DNA from 3 places in the Amycolatopsis sp. FBCC-B4732 genome. Region 3 is predicted to be linked to each of the others. Evidence: riboswitches for the same ligand, from Rfam matches in the RefSeq annotation. Region 3 holds a riboswitch; each other region holds the start of a gene.
What was found. A riboswitch is a leader RNA that binds a small molecule or an ion and turns the genes downstream of it on or off. The one in region 3 is predicted to bind S-adenosylmethionine.
Positions count from the first base shown of each region.

Region 1: it holds a riboswitch for S-adenosylmethionine, as region 3 does, so the genes downstream of both, MUY14_RS20530 (aminotransferase class V-fold PLP-dependent enzyme) here and thrC (threonine synthase) in region 3, are expected to answer to the same signal.
Region 2: it holds a riboswitch for S-adenosylmethionine, as region 3 does, so the genes downstream of both, MUY14_RS42525 (methionine ABC transporter ATP-binding protein) here and thrC (threonine synthase) in region 3, are expected to answer to the same signal.

Region 1 covers NZ_CP095376.1:4,677,323-4,683,081, reverse strand. Annotated here, with positions in the region: gene MUY14_RS20540 (helix-turn-helix transcriptional regulator) at 1-476, shown strand, start outside; gene MUY14_RS20535 (potassium/proton antiporter) at 574-2,052, shown strand; SAM riboswitch class IV at 2,241-2,355, shown strand; gene MUY14_RS20530 (aminotransferase class V-fold PLP-dependent enzyme) at 2,395-3,795, shown strand; gene MUY14_RS20525 (hypothetical protein) at 3,812-4,429, shown strand; gene lspA (signal peptidase II) at 4,453-5,103, shown strand; gene MUY14_RS20515 (RluA family pseudouridine synthase) at 5,100-5,759, shown strand, end outside.
Region 2 covers NZ_CP095376.1:9,337,679-9,343,437, forward strand. Annotated here, with positions in the region: gene MUY14_RS42515 (resuscitation-promoting factor) at 28-1,452, shown strand; gene rsmA (16S rRNA (adenine(1518)-N(6)/adenine(1519)-N(6))-dimethyltransferase RsmA) at 1,556-2,407, shown strand; SAM riboswitch class I at 2,534-2,624, shown strand; gene MUY14_RS42525 (methionine ABC transporter ATP-binding protein) at 2,838-3,851, shown strand; gene MUY14_RS42530 (hypothetical protein) at 3,905-4,120, opposite strand; gene MUY14_RS42535 (MFS transporter) at 4,102-4,956, opposite strand; gene MUY14_RS42540 (TetR/AcrR family transcriptional regulator) at 5,150-5,683, shown strand; gene MUY14_RS42545 (4-(cytidine 5'-diphospho)-2-C-methyl-D-erythritol kinase) at 5,693-5,759, shown strand, end outside.
Region 3 covers NZ_CP095376.1:952,585-958,343, forward strand. Annotated here, with positions in the region: gene MUY14_RS03500 (ComEA family DNA-binding protein) at 1-545, shown strand, start outside; gene MUY14_RS03505 (DNA internalization-related competence protein ComEC/Rec2) at 542-2,920, shown strand; gene thrC (threonine synthase) at 2,963-4,228, opposite strand; SAM riboswitch class I at 4,241-4,374, opposite strand; gene holA (DNA polymerase III subunit delta) at 4,523-5,503, shown strand; gene rpsT (30S ribosomal protein S20) at 5,561-5,759, opposite strand, start outside.

The DNA.
Region 1 (5,759 bases), 3.7 Mb from region 3:
ACGTGCGGATCGCCGACCCGCGGGTGGCCGAGCTGATCGAGCACCTGGCCCAGCACGCCGAGCACCGCCCGGTGACCGGGCTGAAGGCGTCGCTGCGGGTGAAGCGGCTCGGCTTCGCGCGCACCTGCTACGACCACCTCGCCGGCGTGCTCGGGGTCGCCCTCCGCGACGGCATGCTCGCGACCGGGCTGGTCGGCACCGCCGACGGCCTGACGCTGACCGGGCACGGCCGCGAAGTCCTGGACGGTCTGGGCGTGCCGGTCGCCGCCGGGCGGCGGGCGCTGCTGCGCGACTGTCTGGATTGGACGGAGCGCCGCGACCACCTCGCCGGCGCGCTCCCGGCGGCGTTGCTGGACCGGGCCGTCGACGCCGGCTGGGTCGTCCGCGACGGGCACCGTGCGGTGAAGGTCCTCCCGGCGGCGCGGCGGCCGTTCGCGGCGCTCGGGGTCGAGCTCGACGCGCTCGGCAGTCCTTAACACACCGGGTGTCCGACTCGCGGCAGCGGTACACGAACGTGTTAACCCGCCCGCCTCACTATTCTGAGGGCCCCACGGCACTCGGGAGGGAGGCGGCATGGACCAGCTTCCCGTGCTGCTCGGCGTCGGCGGTGTCGTGCTGCTCGCCTCCGTGCTCGCCGTGCGGGTCTCGATCCGGCTCGGCCTGCCCTCGCTGCTGCTCTACCTCGCGATGGGCGTGCTGCTGGGCGAAGCCGGCTTCGGCATCCGCTTCGACAACCCCGAGCTGACCCAGTCGCTCGGCCTCGCCGCGCTCGTCATGATCCTGGCCGAAGGCGGGCTGACCACGCGGTGGTCGGCCGTCAAACCCGCGCTGGGCATCGGTATCGCACTGTCCACAGTGTCCGTCGTGGTCAGCGTCGCGGTCACCGGCGCGGCCCTGCACTGGCTGCTGGGCCTGGACTGGCGGATCGCGCTGCTGTGGGGCGCGGTGCTCGCCTCGACCGACGCGGCGGCGGTGTTCTCGGTGCTCCGCTCGGCCGGGATCGGCAAACGGCTCACCGGCGCGCTCGAACTGGAGTCCGGCATCAACGACGCGCCGGCCTACATCGCCGTCGTCGTGCTGGCCGAAGGCACCACTGTGGACTGGTCGCTGCCGCTGCTTGTGGTCTACGAGCTCGCGGCGGGCCTGGCCATCGGGCTCGCGTTCGGCTGGCTCGGCGGGATCGCGCTGCGCCGCGCCGCGCTGCCGGCGACCGGCCTGTACCCGCTGGCCACGGTCGCGGTGTGCGTCGTGGCGTATTCGTCCGGGCAGCTGCTGCACGCGTCCGGGCTGCTCGCCACCTACGTCGCCGCGCTGGTGCTCGGCAATTCGCGGCTCCCGCACCGCTCCGACACGCTCTCGTTCGCCGAGGGGCTGGGCTGGCTGGCCCAGATCGGGTTGTTCGTGCTGCTCGGCCTGTTCGCCTCGCCGGGCCGGCTGCTCGACGCGATCGTGCCCGGCCTGGTCGCGGGCGCCGTCGTGCTGCTGCTGGCGCGGCCGATCTCGGTCGTGCTGGCGATGCTGCCGTTCCGGCTGCCGTGGCGGGAACAGGCGTTCCTGTCGTGGGCCGGACTGCGCGGCGCGGTGCCGATCGTGCTCGCCATGATCCCGCTGTCGCACGGGGTGCCCGGCGCGCAACGGCTGGTCGACGCGGTGTTCGTGCTGGTCATCGTGCTGACGCTGCTGCAGGGCGCGACGCTCGGCCCGCTCGGGCGCTGGCTCGGGCTGGCGAAGAAGTCCGAGGCGCACGAGATCGAGGTCGACTCGGCCCCGCTGGACGAGCTCGGCGCCGAACTGCTGCAGGTGCGCATCCAGCCCGGGTCCAAGCTGCACGGCGTGTACCTCTCCGAGCTGCGGCTCCCCGTCGGCGCGACGGTCAGCCTGGTCGTCCGCGGCGAGGCGGGCTTCACCCCGCAGAAGACCAGCCGGCTGCAGGAGCACGACCAGCTGCTGGTGGTCACGACGTCGGCGGTGCGCGACGCCGTCGAGCTCCGGCTGCGCGCCGTCGACCGGGCCGGGCGCCTGGCCCGCTGGAAGGGCGAGTCGGGTCGCTGACGCGGCCGGCTCTCGTTCTCATGGGCGGGTACCCACGCCGCTCGCCGACGCACCTCGCCGACGACGCCGTGACCCCGCTGCCCGGCCGGTTCCGCGCGAAGCCCTGACCAGGGCGCACTGTGAACGGCGTCTCAGAATGTGAGGAGGGGGTTGGCCACCCGGCGCGTTCTCGGTTACCTTCTGTGCCAGGTCATGAGTGCCAGCGCGAAGCCCCGGCTTGCTGGCCGGCAACCCTCCTACCGCGGTGGGGTGCCCCGGGTGAAGACCGGGCCGGTCGCGTCCCGCGACGGGCAAGCGCGGGCCCCTCGCCGGGGTCCCCCGGACCGCCGAGGAGGCACCCCGATGACTCTCGCCATCGACCGCACCAGCGCCACGACTTCCGGAACCCCGCACGCCGCCGAACCGGCTCTCGCCACCGCCCCGGCCGCCCGCGGCGCCGAAACCCTTGCCCCGCAGGGCATCCCCGCCGTCGCCGGCGCGTCGCTGCGCGTCCCGCTCGTCACCGGCGAAACCATCGGGTACGCCAACCTCGACCACGCGGCGAGCGCCCCCTGCCTCGACGCCGTCCGCGCCAAGGTCGACGAGTTCCTGCCCTGGTACGCCAGCGTCCACCGCGGCGCCGGCTTCGCCTCGCAGGTCTCCACCAAGCTCTACGAGCGCACCCGCGACGTCCTGCGCCGGTTCGTCGGCGCCCGCCGGACCGACACCGTCGTCTTCACCCGCAACACCACCGACTCCTTCAACCTGCTCGCCCGCAGCCTGCCGCGGCACACCACCGTCGTCGTCTTCGACACCGAGCACCACGCCGCGCTGCTGCCGTGGCAGGGCCCGAACGTCCGGCGGATCCCGGCCCCGCGCACGCGTCTCGCGGCAGTGTCCGCTGTGGACGAAGCGCTCGCGGGTTCCCCGCAGGGGCCCCGGCTCGTGGTCGTCACCGGCGCGTCCAACGTGACCGGTGAGCTGCTGCCGGTGGCCGAAATCGCCGCCGTGGCGCGGAAGCACGGCGCCCGCATCGCCCTCGACGCCGCGCAGCTCGCGCCGCACCGCCGGATCTCGATCCGGGACCTGGACGTCGACTACGTCGCCGTTTCCGGCCACAAGCTGTACGCCCCCTTCGGCGCCGGTGCGCTGATCGGCCGCGCGGACTGGCTGCGCGCCGCGCGCCCGTACCTCGCCGGCGGCGGCGCGACGAAGCTCGTCACCGAAGCCGCCGTCGTCTGGAACGACGGTCCCGAGCGCCACGAAGCCGGTTCGCCCAACACTGTCGGCGTGTACGCGCTCGGCGTCGCGTGCGAGACCCTCTCCCGTGACTGGGACGCCGTCGTCGCGCACGAACAGGCGCTGCTCACCCGGCTGCGCAAGGGACTCGAGAGCCTCCCGGGCTGCGCCGAACTGCGCCTGTTCGACGCGCCGGTCGACCGTGTCGGCACGGTCAGCTTCACCGTCGCGGGGTTCGACCCGGGCTGGCTCGCGGCGGTCCTGTCCGCGGAGTACGGCATCGGCGTGCGCGACGGCGCCTTCTGCGCCCACATCGCGGCCAAGCGCCTGATCGCCGTCGCCGGTGGCGAGGGGCAGCAGGCGATCCGCGTCAGCCTCGGCCTGGGCAGCACCGAAGAGCACGTCGACCGCGTGCTGCTGGCGTTGCGCCGGATCGTCGCGCGCGGAGCGGACTGGGAGTACGCGAAGGTGGACGGCCGCTGGGCGCCGGTCGGCGACCCGCGGGAGCTCCCGCCGTTCTGCTGAGCGTTAGCCTGGCCCGATGGGGAGAGGATCGCGTTTCTGGTTTCCGCTGGCGTTGCTGGGGTTCGCGCTGATCGGCGCGGCGGTGGTGCGGCTGCTGTCGCGCCGGAGCCCGGCCGAGGGCGACGCCGTGAACCTCGTTTCCGGACCGCTGGAGCAGCAGCACCTCGGCACCGGCGGCGTCGGCGGCACGGGCTACCCGGCGACGCAGTTCTTCACCCAGGACACCTACTACGCCGCGGGGGCGGAGCTGCCCGCCGGGCCGGTGTGGCTGGTCGCGCTGCTCGTGGTGGTGGCCGGCACGGCCGTCTGGTACGCCCTCGCGCTGCGTCCCGCCCGCACCGGGTGGTTCGTCCTCGGCACGCTCGGCGCGCTGCTCGCCGTCCCGCTGCTCGACCTGGTCGGGTCCTGGCAGTTCCGGCTCGGGGACGGGCTGCGCGGCCCGCTGCTGGCCACCGTCGGCCTGCTGGTGCTCGCGGCGTACGAACGCAGCGTGTTCGTCCTGGTCACCGCGGCCCTGTTCGTGCTCGTGGCCGTCGTGCTCTCGGCGGACCTCGTGGGCGTGCTGCTGGCGGCGCTCGTCCTGCTCGCCGCCGCCTTCGCCGCCCTGCTCCGGCACCGCCGCGACACCGCTTGACCAGCGCCGTGGACAATGGACCGGTGAGCACCGAGCCCAGCCGTTCCGAACCCGACACCGCCGCGCCCGAAGAGGCGGTGCCCGACCCGGCTGCCGACGCCCCGGAGAACCCCGAGGTCCCGGCGAAGCCGTTGCTGCCGAAGCGGCGGGTCGGCTGGGTGTTCGCGATCGCCGTCGTGTTCTGGGCGATCGACCTGGTGACGAAGAACCTGGTCACCGCCAACCTGGAGGGCAAGGAGCCGGTCAAGATCCTCGGCGGGCTCATCTACCTGCAGGTGATCCGCAACCCCGGCGCCGCGTTCTCGATGGCCACCGGCATGACGTGGGTGCTGGCGCTGGTCGCGCTCGCCGTCGTCATCGCGATCATCTGGCTGTCGCGGCGGCTGCGCTCGATCGGCTGGGCGATCGGCCTCGGCCTGGTGCTCGCCGGGGCCACCGGCAACCTGACCGACCGCATCTTCCGCGCGCCCGGCGGGCTGCAGGGCCACGTCGTCGACTTCATCTCGGCGTTCGCGCCCAACGGCAAGGGCTTCGCGATCTTCAACATCGCCGACTCGGCGATCTGCGTCGGCGGCGCGCTGATCGTGCTGCTGTCCCTGCTGGGCAAGGACTACGACGGCACGTCGACCAAGGACAAGAAGAAGATCGAGAAGACGCAGGAGGAGCAGGCGTGAGCTCGCGGATGCTCCCGGTGCCCGACGGGCTCGACGGGATGCGGGTCGACGCCGGCCTCGCCAAGCTGCTGGGCCTGTCCCGCACGGTCGTCGCCGAACTGGCCGAGTCCGGCGACGTGCTGCTCGACGGCCGTCCCGCCGGCAAGTCCGACCGGCTCTCCGGCGGCGGCCTGCTGGAGATCACCCTGCCGGAGCCGGCCAACCCCGTCGAGATCGTCGCGGAGCCGGTCGAGGGCATGAAGATCCTCCACGACGACGACGACATCGTGGTGATCTCGAAGCCGGTCGGCGTCGCCGTGCACCCGAGCCCGGGCTGGACCGGCCCGACGGTGGTCGGCGGCCTCGCCGCGGCCGGCCTGCGCATCGCGACGTCGGGCGCGGCCGAGCGCCAGGGCGTCGTGCACCGGCTCGACGCGGGCACGACCGGCGTGATGGTGGTGGCCAAGAGCGAGCACGCGTACACGGTGCTGAAGCGCGCGTTCAAGGAGCGCACGGTCGACAAGGGCTACCACGCGATCGTCCAGGGCCACCCGGACCCGACGCGCGGCACGATCGACGCCCCGATCGACCGCCACCCCCGCCACGACTACAAGTTCGCGGTGGTCCAGGGCGGCCGCCCGAGTGTGACGCACTACGAGGTGGTCGAGGCCTTCCGG
Region 2 (5,759 bases), 1.8 Mb from region 3:
CCGTCTCGTGAAAGGGAACGATCCCCGGTGACAGGTAGCAGACAGGCTGGAGCGCGCTCCGCCGTTCTCGAACGCAGTTATTTCGAGGACACCGCGTACGGTCAGCTCGACTTCTCCGACGACCCGAACATCACGCAGCAGGACATCCTCGCCGCGCTCGGCCCCGACGCCGACGCGATGATGGCCGAGATCGACGTCGACGTCGACGAACTGATCCGCCTCATCAACGCCGAGACGACGTACCTGCCCCCGATCGTCATCCCGGACGAGATCGAGGCGGACCGGACCGCGTCCCCGCAGGCCAAGCGCGCCGCGCTGGACGAGGGACTGCGTCAGACCACCAAGGTCTGGAAGCGCCGCTTCCTCAAGGGCGCCGTCCTCAGCGTCATGATCAGCGTCGCCGGCGGCGGCGCGGCCGCGCTGGCGATGAACAAGAGTGTCACCGTCGACGTCGACGGCCAGCAGCAGACCATCCACTCCTTCGGCGACACCGTCGGCGAAGTGCTGGAGGACGCGGGCCTGTCCGTCGGCGAGCACGACTCGCTCTCGCCCTCCCCGCAGGCGGAGGTCGGTGACGGCGGCGTCATCAAGCTCGAGCGCGGCCGCCAGCTCAAGATGATCGTCGACGGCGCGGAGCACACCTCCTGGGTGCGCGCGACCCACCTCGGCGACGCGCTGTCCCAGCTCGGCATGACCGGGATGGACAAGCCCGGCACGTGGATGTCGATGCCGAAGGACGGCGAGCTGCCGCTCCAGGGCGCCACGGTCGAGATCAAGACCCTCAAGAACATCACCCTGTACGACGGCGCCAACGCGCCGAAGCAGGTGAAGACGACCGCGGTCACGACGAAGGAGTTCCTGGGCGAGTACAAGCTCACCCTGGGCCCGGAGGACCAGGCCGAGGGTGGTCTGGACGTCAAGCTGACCGACGGCGCCCAGGTCCACATCAGCCGCACCGGCGTCTCGACGGTCGTCCAGAAGGAGTCCATCGATCCGCCCGAGCAGCGCGTCGACGACCCCGACCTGGACAAGGGCAAGACCCAGGTCGAGGACCCCGGCACGCCCGGCGAGAAGATGGTGACCTACAAGGTCACGCAGAAGAACGGCAAAGAGGTCGCCCGCGAGAGCATCTCCGAGCAGATCATCACCGCGGCCAAGCCGAAGATCATCCACGTCGGCACCAAGAAGGCCCCGACCCCGGCCATCGGCGACGGCTCCGCGTGGGACCGCATCGCGGCGTGCGAGTCGGGCGGCAACTGGGCCATCAACACCGGCAACGGCTACTACGGCGGCCTCCAGTTCGACAAGCGCACCTGGGACGCCTACGGCGGCGACGCGTACGCGAACCTGCCGAGCCAGGCTTCGCGCGAGCAGCAGATCGCGGTCGCGGAGAAGGTCCGCGACGCGCGTGGCGGCTACAGCGCCTGGCCGGTCTGCGGCAAGAAGGCCTGAGTTTCGCTTCGGAACGGCCCCCGTCCTTTTTGGGCGGGGGCCGTTTCGTCTGCGGTCCGCACCGAGCGGAACAGAGCCGGAGTCCGGTCGGTAAGCTCGCCCGGTGGTTGAACTGTTGGGACCGGCCGAGATCCGGGCGCTGGCGGCCGAGCTGGACGTGCGGCCGACCAAGAAGCTCGGGCAGAACTTCGTGCACGATCCCAACACCGTCCGGCGGATCGTCGAGCTGGCGAGCGTCACCGAAGACGACGTCGTCCTCGAGGTCGGGCCCGGGCTCGGGTCGCTGACGCTGGGCCTGCTCGCCACCGGGGCGCGGGTCGTCGCCGTCGAGATCGATCCCAAGCTCGCCGCGCGGCTGCCCGAGACGGTCGCCGAGCGGGGGGCCGAAGCCGCCGGCCGGCTGACTGTCGTCGGGGCCGACGCGCTGCGCGTCAAGGACGCCGACCTACCCGGCGAGCCGACCGCGCTCGTCGCCAACCTGCCCTACAACGTCGCCGTGCCGGTCGTGCTGCACCTGCTCGCCGAAGTGCCCTCGCTCGCCTCCGGGCTCGTCATGGTGCAGACCGAGGTCGCCGAGCGGATGGCGGCCGGGCCGGGCAGCCGGATCTACGGCGTCCCGAGCGTCAAGCTCGCTTGGTACGGTCCCGCACGGAAAGTCGCCGCGGTACCACGGTCGGTGTTCTGGCCGGTGCCCAACGTGGATTCCGCGCTCGTCGCCTTCGAGCGCGCCGCCACCCCGGCGTCCGAAGACCGGGATGGTCTCTTCTCCCTGGTTGACGCCGCTTTCTCACAACGCAGGAAAACGCTACGCGCCGCGCTCGCGGGCTGGGCGGGCTCGGCCGAACGGGCCGGGGAGCTCCTGACGGCCGCCGGGGTCGACCCGAAGACCCGGGGCGAGCAGCTCGACGTGCACGCTTTCGCCCGGATCGCGGCACGCGCGCGGGTCCACCACTGAATCCACCACAGTGGAGGCGGTGAAAAACGCACGTTTCGGCCGTCACCCCGTGACTGCGACACCTCCAGTCGTGTGATGTGGGCCAACGGGCTTGCTTTCGCTCCGTGGGATCGGCTTAACTCAGTACGTCCATCCCGAGCGACCGAGAGACCTGGCTCGTCGAAGTCGCAGCAACCACCCTCCACAGGGCAGGTGCTACCGCCAGGACCGATGGAGGCCGTTTTCGATGAAGAGGGTAGCTCGCCCCCTGCTGTTGACCAGGCGCCGCGTTGTCGACGAAGGCCGCCGCTCCGTCTCCGCATGTCGACGCTCGCGCTGAGCTTCGTCTGAGCCGACACACCCCTTCTTCACGCACCGTCCACTGAGGACGGACACTCGCTTGCGGCCGGGCGCGCCCTAGTGCGCTGCGCCCTGTTTTTCTGGAGCTATCGTGATCACGGTCGAAAACCTGTCCAAATCCTTTGCCACCAACGGAGATTCCGTCGTCGCCCTGCACGACGTGAGCGTCGAGGTCCAGGCCGGCTCGCTGTTCGGCGTCGTCGGCCCGGCCGGTTCGGGCAAGTCCGTCCTGGCCCGGTGCATCGCGCTGCAGGAGCGCCCCGACCGCGGCGTCGTCCGGCTGGACGGCCTCAACACCGGCACGCTCGACGGCCGCCGCCTCCGCGAGATCCGCCGTCAGCTCGGGGTCGTTTCGACGAAGCCGGAGCTGATCGCCGAGCGCACCATCGCCGGCAACATCGCTTCCCCGCTGGAGCAGCTCGGCGTCGACGGCCCGCAGCGCCGCAGCCGGGTCGGCTCGCTGCTCGACCTCGTCGGCCTGACCCCGCGCGCCGCGCAGCGTCCCGGTGAGCTCACCGCTGGTCAGCTTCGCCGCGTCGCGGTCGCGAAGGCGCTGGCCGCCGCGCCCGCCGTGCTGCTCGCCGACGACCCGACCGCCGGGATCGACCCGGAGGAGGCCGGCTCGGTGCTCACCGTGCTCGACCGCGCCCGCTCCGAGCTCGGCACCACGGTCGTCGTCACGACGCCGGACGCGGGCGTCGTCCGCCGGCTCTGCGACGACGTCGCGGTGCTGGAAGACGGCACCGTCGTCGAGCGCGGCACCGTGCTCGACCTGATCTCGAACCCGGGCAGCCGCACCGCGCAGGCGCTGCTGCCGGCCATCGAGACCTCACGCTCGCAGTCCTCGCGCTACGACCGCGCGGTCGACGTCGTGCTGGTCGGGTTCGCGTCGGTGGGCGCGCTGCTGCCCGAGGCCGCCGGCCGCTTCGACGTCGAGTTCGCCACCATCGGCGGCGGGCTGACCCGGATCGGCGACACCCCGGTCGGCCGCTTCCGCCTCGGCGTCCGCGGCGAGCGCGCCGACGCGGCGCTGGCGTGGGTCGCCGAGCGCGGCGGCCACGTCACCCAGACCGCCCGCGGCCCCCAGGCCGTCGTCGCCGCCTGATCTCATCGGTCGTGAAGGCCACCTCGAGGAATTCGAGGTGGCCTTCACGGCGTTCAGCGGGAGCCGCGCGGGAGGACCAGGAACGCGCCCACCTGCTGCGACGTCGTCACGAACGCCGAAGCCGCGCCCGCGTCCCGCGCGCCGACGTCGCGGGTGGCGACGTTCAGCACCACCGGCATGCACAGCCCGGCCCCGACGCCGAGCAGCAGCTGCATCGGCAGGACGACCCCGGCGTAGGACGCGTCCGGCGTCAGCCGCGTGGCCGCCACGAGCCCGCAAGCCAGCACGGACAACCCGCCCGGCCGGCAGCGGCCGCGGGCCGACGCGCGGGAGCAGCCGTCCCGAAAGCTGGGTCGACGTCAGCATGTTCGCCCCCAGTGTCGGCAGGAACGCCAGCGCCGCGGCGAGCGCGCCGTAGCCCAGCACGACCTGCAGCTGGTAGGTCAGGAACAGGAACATCCCGAACGCGCCGAACGAGGCCGCCCCGATCGTCAGGTAGGCGGCGGCGCGAGCGCGGTCGCGCACCACCGCGAGCGGCAGCAGCGGGTTCGGGTGCCGGGCCTGCCAGCGCACGAACCAGCCGAGCGGGAACAGCGACAGCACGAGGAAACCCAGCACTGGCAGGGAAAATCCCTGAGTGGCCACTTCGGACGGCCGTCGGCGGCACGGCAAACCAGGCGCCCGGCCCGGCCAGCACGGCGACCGGCACGTTGACGTAGAGGCTCCAGCGCCAGCCGAGGAACTGCGTGAGCGCGCCGCAGACGGTGAGGGCCGGCGCGGAGCCGGACATCATGATGGCGCCGAAGATCCCGAACGCCTTCCCGCGTTCGCGGGGGTCTGTGAAGGTGAGCGTCAGCAAAGACATCGTCGACGGCGCCGGCAGCGCGGCGAACACGCCCTGCGCGGTGCGGGCGCCGATCAGCCAGCCCGCCGACGGGGCCGCGCCGCCGACCGCGGATGCCACGGCGAACCCGGCGATGCCGACGAGCAGGGTGGTGCGGCGGCGGAGCCGGTCGGCCAGCCGCCCGCCGAGCAGCAGCAGGCCGCCGAACGCCAGCGTGTACGCCGAAATCGTCCACTGGCGGCCGGTGCCGGACAGGCCCAGCGCGCTGGGCCGACGGCAGGGCGATGTTCACGACGGTCGTGTCGAGCACGACCATCAGCTGGGCCAGGCCCAGTGCGGCGAGCGCGAGCCAGCGGCCCGCGACGCGCTCCGGCGCGGTGGTGGTCACGGTGAACCCCGAGGTAAGCTGCAGATGCATTGCTAGTCGGCCGTCAAGTAAGTTGAGGGGTGGAGCATGGCCGGGCGACGCACCGACACGCGCGAACGCATCCAGCGCGTCGCGCTCGAGCTGTTCGCCGAGCAGGGGTACGAAGGCAGCTCGCTGCGGGAGATCGCCGAGCGGCTCGAGGTGACGAAAGCCGCGCTGTACTACCACTTCCGCACGAAGGAGGACATCGTCACGAGCCTCCTCGAGGACTGGGGGACGGCGCTCGACGACCTCCTCGAGCGCGAAACCCGGCCCGAGGAGCTGCTCACCGCGTACGCCGGGCTGGTCGAAAGCAAGTTCGGCCCGGTCATCGGCCTGGTGCAGCGCAACGCGACGGCGTTGAAGGCCATCGCCGCGGGCGCCGGGCTCGCGGACCGGATGCTCCGCCTCCACGAGCGGCTCTGCGGCGGGTCCGACGCTCCCGAAGCGAGCCTGCGCGCGCGGCTCGCGCTGGTCGCCGTGCAGCTCACCAGCGTCGAAGGCGGCCCGGAAACCCCGCCGGACGTCGCGCTCGCCGTCGGGCTCGACATCCTTTCTCCTGGTCGGAACGCGGACACGTAGGCTGGTCGGGTGCTCGCCGTAGTTCCGCCCCCAGTCACCGTCCGGGTCCCGGCCAAGGTCAACCTGCACCTTTCGG
Region 3 (5,759 bases):
CCGGCGTCTTCGCCGCGGTCGTGGTGATCGTCCTCGGCGCGGTCGCGCTCTTCGGCGGCCGTCCGGCACCCGAGCCCCTGCCCGCGCTGCCCGGTGCGAAACCGGCGGCGGAGGCGCGGGCCGCGCCCCCGACCGGCCTGGTCGTCAGCGTGATCGGCCGCGTCCGGTCGCCGGGGCTGGTCACCGTGCCTGCCGGCGCCCGCGTCGCGGACGTGCTGCGCGCGGTGGGCGGGGCCGATCCCGGCGCGGACGTCTCCGGGCTGAACCTCGCCCGCAAGGTGACCGACGGCGAGCAGCTCGCGGTCGGCGTCCCGGCGCCCGCCGCCGTCCCCGGTGCGCCGGCGGAGGGCGGGAAGGTCGACCTCAACGCGTCGACCGCGGACCAGCTGGACACGCTGCCGGGCATCGGCGAGGTGATGGCGAAGCGGATCGTCCAGTGGCGGACCGACCACGGCGGCTTCACCAAGATCGAGCAACTGCGCGATGTCGACGGGCTCGGCGAAAGCAAATTCGAGAAGCTCCGGGAGAAGGTGACGGTCGGATGAGTACCTTCCCCGCGACCGACACCCGGCAGGACATGCGGCTGGTGCCGGCGGCGCTGGCGTGCTGGCTGGCCGCGCTCGGCGGTCTGCTCCTCGGCTGGTGGACGGCCGTGGCCGCCGGGCTCGCCTCGGCGGTGCTCGCCGGGCTCGTGCTCTGGCGGGCGCGCGACCGTCCTCGCGCGCTCAGTGCGGCGGCGGCGCTGCTGGTGCTGGGGCTCGTCGCCGCCGGGCCGGTCGCCTGGCGGATCCGCGACGCGCAGCAGGACGCCCTGCGCGCCGAAGCGGCCCAAGGACTGCCCGCGGTGCTGCGGGTCGTCGTCGCCGAACGCCCGAAACCCGTGCGCGGCGCGGGTTACGCCGATCGCCAGGCCGGTGCCCGGTCGGTGGTGCTGGCGGCCGACGTGCGCACGGCGTCGGTCGACGGGCGGCCGGTGTCGTCGTCCGGACGCGTCCTGCTGCTGGCTCCGGTCGCCCAGTGGGCTTCGCTGCTCCCGGGCCAGGAAGTGACCGTGCCCGGCTTGCTGATGCCGCCGCGCGGCTCGGACCTGACCGTGGCGGTGCTTTCGGTACGCGGCCCGCCGGGGGAGCCCGGCCCGGCGCCGTGGTGGCAGCGGGTGGCGGCCAGTCTGCGCGCCGGCCTCCACGACCTGTGCCAGGCGCTGCCGGACGAACCCGCCGGCCTGCTGCCGGGGCTGGTCCTGGGCGACACGAGCGCGTTGTCGCCGCGCGTCGAGCAGGAGTTCGTCACCGCCGGCCTCGCCCACCTCACCGCGGTCAGCGGCGGAAACCTCGCCGTCGCCTGTGGTGCGGTCCTGCTGCTGCTTCGGTTGCTGCGGCTCGGGCCGCGGCTGTCGGCGGTGGCGGCGGGAGCCTGCCTGGCGGGGTTCCTCGTCCTGGTCGGGCCGGAGCCGAGCGTGCTGCGGGCCGGAGTCATGGCGGCGGTGGCGTTGCTGGCGCTGGCGCTGGGCCGGCGGGGTTCGGCGTTGCCCGCGCTGGCGTTCGCGGTGTGCCTGCTCGTGGTGGTGGATCCGGCGATGGCCACGGACTTCGGGTTCGCGCTGTCGGTCTGCGCCACCGCCGGGCTGGTGCTGCTCGCGCCGCGCTGGGCCGGCGGGCTGGTCCGCCGCGGGGTTCCGCCGGGCGTCGCCGAAGGACTGGCGATCCCGCTGGCCGCGTTCCTGGTGACGTCGCCGGTGCTCGCGGGCATGGCGGGCTCGGTGAGCCTGGTCTCGGTGCTGACCAACGTCCTCGCCGCGCCGGTGGTGGCCCCGGCGACGGTGCTCGGCGTGCTGGCGACGGTCACCGGCCCGTGGTGGCCAGGTGCCGGGGAGTTCCTAATGCACCTCGCCGATCCCGAAGCCCGGTGGCTGATCACGGTGGCCCGGCACGGCGCGCGTGCGCCGGGCGCGGTCATCGCCTGGCCGGGAGGCTGGTGGGGCGGGCTCCTCGCCGCCGCCGTCCTCGCGGTACTGGTGCTGGCCGCCCGGCGACGGCGGGTGCGGTTGCTCATGGCGGTGCTGGCCGCCGGCGCGTTGCTGGTGCTCGTGCCGGTCCGGGTGCTGGCGCCGGCGTGGCCGCCGCGGAACTGGGCGGTGGTCGAGTGCGACGTCGGCCAGGGCGACGCGGTGGTGCTGGCGACCGCCGAGCCCGGGCGGGCCGTCGTCGTGGACACCGGGCCCGAACCGGGGCCGGTCGACGAATGCCTGCACCGGCTGGCCGTCGACCGGATCCCGCTGCTGGTGCTGAGCCACCTGCACGCCGACCACATCGGCGGGCTGGCGTCGGTCTTCGACGGCCGGGCGGTCGGCGGGATCGCCGTCGGGGCGGGGCGGGCGCCGGAGTGGGCGTGGCGGCAGGTGGCCGCGGAAGCGGCCCGGCAGGCGGTGCCGCTGGTGGAGCTGAACCCTGGGGAGCGGCTGGCCTGGCCGGGGTTGTCGCTCGACGTCCTGGGGCCGCGGTACGTCCCGGCGCGCGCGGCGGGGCAGGACGGAACGACCATCAACAACAGCTCGGTCGTGCTGCGGGCGGAAACGGCGGCGGGCCGGGTGCTGCTGACCGGCGACGTCGAGCTGGCCGCGCAGGCCGACCTGCTCGCCGACATTGGTGATCTGAAAGCGGAGGTGCTGAAAGTCCCCCACCACGGTTCGCGCTACTCGCTGCCGTCTTTCCTCGCGGCGGTGGCGCCGCGGGTGGCCTTGGTCAGCGTGGGCGCCGGCAACACCTACGGCCACCCGAACAAGTCCACAATGGACACCTTGACGGCGCTCGGCGCGCTCGTCACGCGGACCGACGTCGACGGCGACACGGCGGTCGTGACGGACACGGCGGGGCCGGCGGTCGCGCGCCGGGGCGAGCCTCGTGGCCCGCCGCGCCGCTGAAACCCGGGGCACGCCTCGCGGCGCACCCCGGGCCGGCGGGCGTCAGTAGCCGAGTGCCTCGTTCACGGCGGCGGCCGACGGGGGCACGATCGCCTTGGGGCCCACGTGGTTCTCGATCGCGTCGAGGGTCTTGAGGCCGTCGCCGGTGATCAGCAGGACGGTCTCCGCGTCCGGGTCCAGCTTGCCCGTCTCGATCAGCTTCTTCGCCGTGGCGACGGTGACGCCGCCGGCCGTCTCGGTGAAGATGCCTTCGGTGCGGGCCAGCAGGCGGATGCCTTCGACGACCTCTTCGTCGGTGACGTCCTCGATCGCGCCACCGGTGCGGTTGACGACGTCGAGCACGTAGGGGCCGTCGGCCGGGTTGCCGATCGCCAGCGAGCGGGCGATGGTGTCCGGCTTCACCGGCTGGACGACGTCGTGGCCGGCGCGGAACGCGGCCGACACCGGCGAGCAGCCGGTGGCCTGGGCGCCGAACACCTTGTACGGGCTGGCGTCCACGAGGCCGAGCTGGCCCAGCTCACGGAAACCCTTGTCCACCTTGGTCAACTGCGAACCGGAGGCGATCGGCACGACGATCTGCGAGGGGATGCGCCAGCCGAGCTGCTCGGCGACCTCGAAGGCCAGCGTCTTCGAGCCTTCCGAGTAGTACGGCCGGACGTTCACGTTCACGAACGCCCACTTCGGGTGCTCGCCGGCCAGCTCGGTGGCGAGGCGGTTGACGTCGTCGTAGTTGCCGTCGACCGCGACGAGGTCGCCGTCGTACACGGCGGTGGTGAGGATCTTGGCACGCTCGAGGGACTTCGGGATCAGCACGACCGACCGCCAGCCGGCGCGGGCCGCGGCGGCGGCCGTCGCGTTGGCCAGGTTGCCGGTCGACGGACACGCGAGCACCTCGAAGCCGAACTCGCGGGCCGCGGCCAGCGCGACGGCGACGACGCGGTCCTTGAACGAGTGCGTCGGGTTGCCGGTGTCGTCCTTGACCCACAGGCGCTTGAGGCCGAGTTCCTTGGCGAGGCGGTCGGCGCGGACCAGGCGGGTCGCGCCCGGCTCGGTGTTGGGGATCTCTTCGACGTTGGACGGAACCGGAAGGAGTTTCTTGTAGCGCCAGATGTTCTCGGGGCCGGCCTCGATGTCTTCGCGGCGGACGCGGCCGAAGTCGTAGGCGACCTCGAGCGGCGAGAAGTCTTCGGCGGAGACGAATTCGGGGGCGAGCGGCTGCCGGTGGCCCTCTTCCTTCGACACCAGTTCGACGGCGGGACCGAGGTCCGGGGTCTTGGTGGTGGAGGTCGTGCCGAGGGTTGCGGTCATCGCGAGGTTCCTTCCTCATCTGCCCCGCCGAAGCGGGCCGGAATTGGCACCGTGGTCGTCAGCTACCCCGCGATCGCGGGATGACGGGCTGTACGCCGGTTGCCGGGGCTTCGTCGGGCCGTTCCCTCTGCCCCTCTGGATGAGCGGTATTCAGTTGTCGGTACGCGCACGCCGGGTTTCCCCGGGGCGGGCTGCCTCGCCTACACCGTACGACATGGTGCTCGAGCCGTGCCATGGTGTCCGCTCGACATCACCGGAGCGGGCGCACCGCGGCGCGGGTGAGAGGATTCGGGGGTGACCGCGCAAGCCACCGCCCCGGCCCCGCTGCACCTGGTGCTGGGTGACGAAGAACTGCTGATCGAGCGGGCCGTCCGCGAGACGCTGGCCGCCGCCCGCGCGATGGACGCCACGGCCGAGCTGACCCGGGTCCGGGTGTCCGATCTCACAGCCCCCGAGCTGGCCGAACTGGTGAGCCCGTCGCTGTTCAGCGAGGGCCGCGTGATCGTCCTCGAATCGGCGCAGGACATCTCGCAGGAGCTGGCCGACGCCGTCGCGTCCTACCTGAAGGACCCCGCGGAGGGGGTCGTGCTCGTCGTCGTCCACACCGGTGGCGGCCGCAGCAAGGCGGGCAAGACGCTCCCGGCGTCGCTGAAGAAGGCCGGGGCCGAGATCACGGAGTGCCCGAAGCTGACGAAGCCGGCCGAGCGCGAGCAGTTCGTGCGGCACGAGGTGCGCCGGGCGGGCGGCAAGATCGACCCGGCCGGGGTCGCCGCGCTGATCGACGCCGTGGGCTCCGACCTGCGCGAACTGTCCTCGGCGGCCAACCAGCTGGTGGCCGACACGGGCGGGACGATCGACACCGACGCGGTCCACCGGTACCACCGCGGCCGCGCCGACGTGACCGGGTTCGCGGTCGCGGAGAAGGCCGTCAGCGGCGACCGCTCGGCGGCGCTGGAGTCGTTGCGCTGGGCGATGCAGCTGGGGGTCCCGCACGTCCTGGTGGCGGACGCGCTGGCCGACGCGGTCCGCACGATCGCGCGCGTCTCGGGGGCCGGGCGCGGCAACCCGAACCAGCTGGCGGGTGAGCTGGGCATGCCGCCGTGGAAGATCCGCAAGGCGCAGGGCCAGTCCCGCGGGTGGAACCAGGACGGCCTGGCCACGGCCATGCGGGTGGTCGCACGGCTGAACGCCGAGGTCAAGGGCGTGGCGGCGGACCCGGGCTACGCGCTGGAGCGCGCTGTCCTCGAGGTCGCGGCGGCCAAGGGCGACCGCTGACCCCGGACACGGAAAAGGCCCCGGCTCCAGCCGGGGCCTTCCCAGAAATCAACCAGCTCAGAGCGCGTTGACGCGCTTGGCCAGCGCCGACTTCTTGTTGGCGGCCTGGTTGGCGTGGATGACGCCCTTCGAGACGGCCTTGTCCAGCTTCTGGGCGGCGTCGCGCTGCAGCTCCGTGGCCTTGGCCTTGTCGCCGGCGTCGGCCGCTTCGCGGACCTTGCGGATCGCGGTCTTCACCGAGGACCGGATCGCCTGG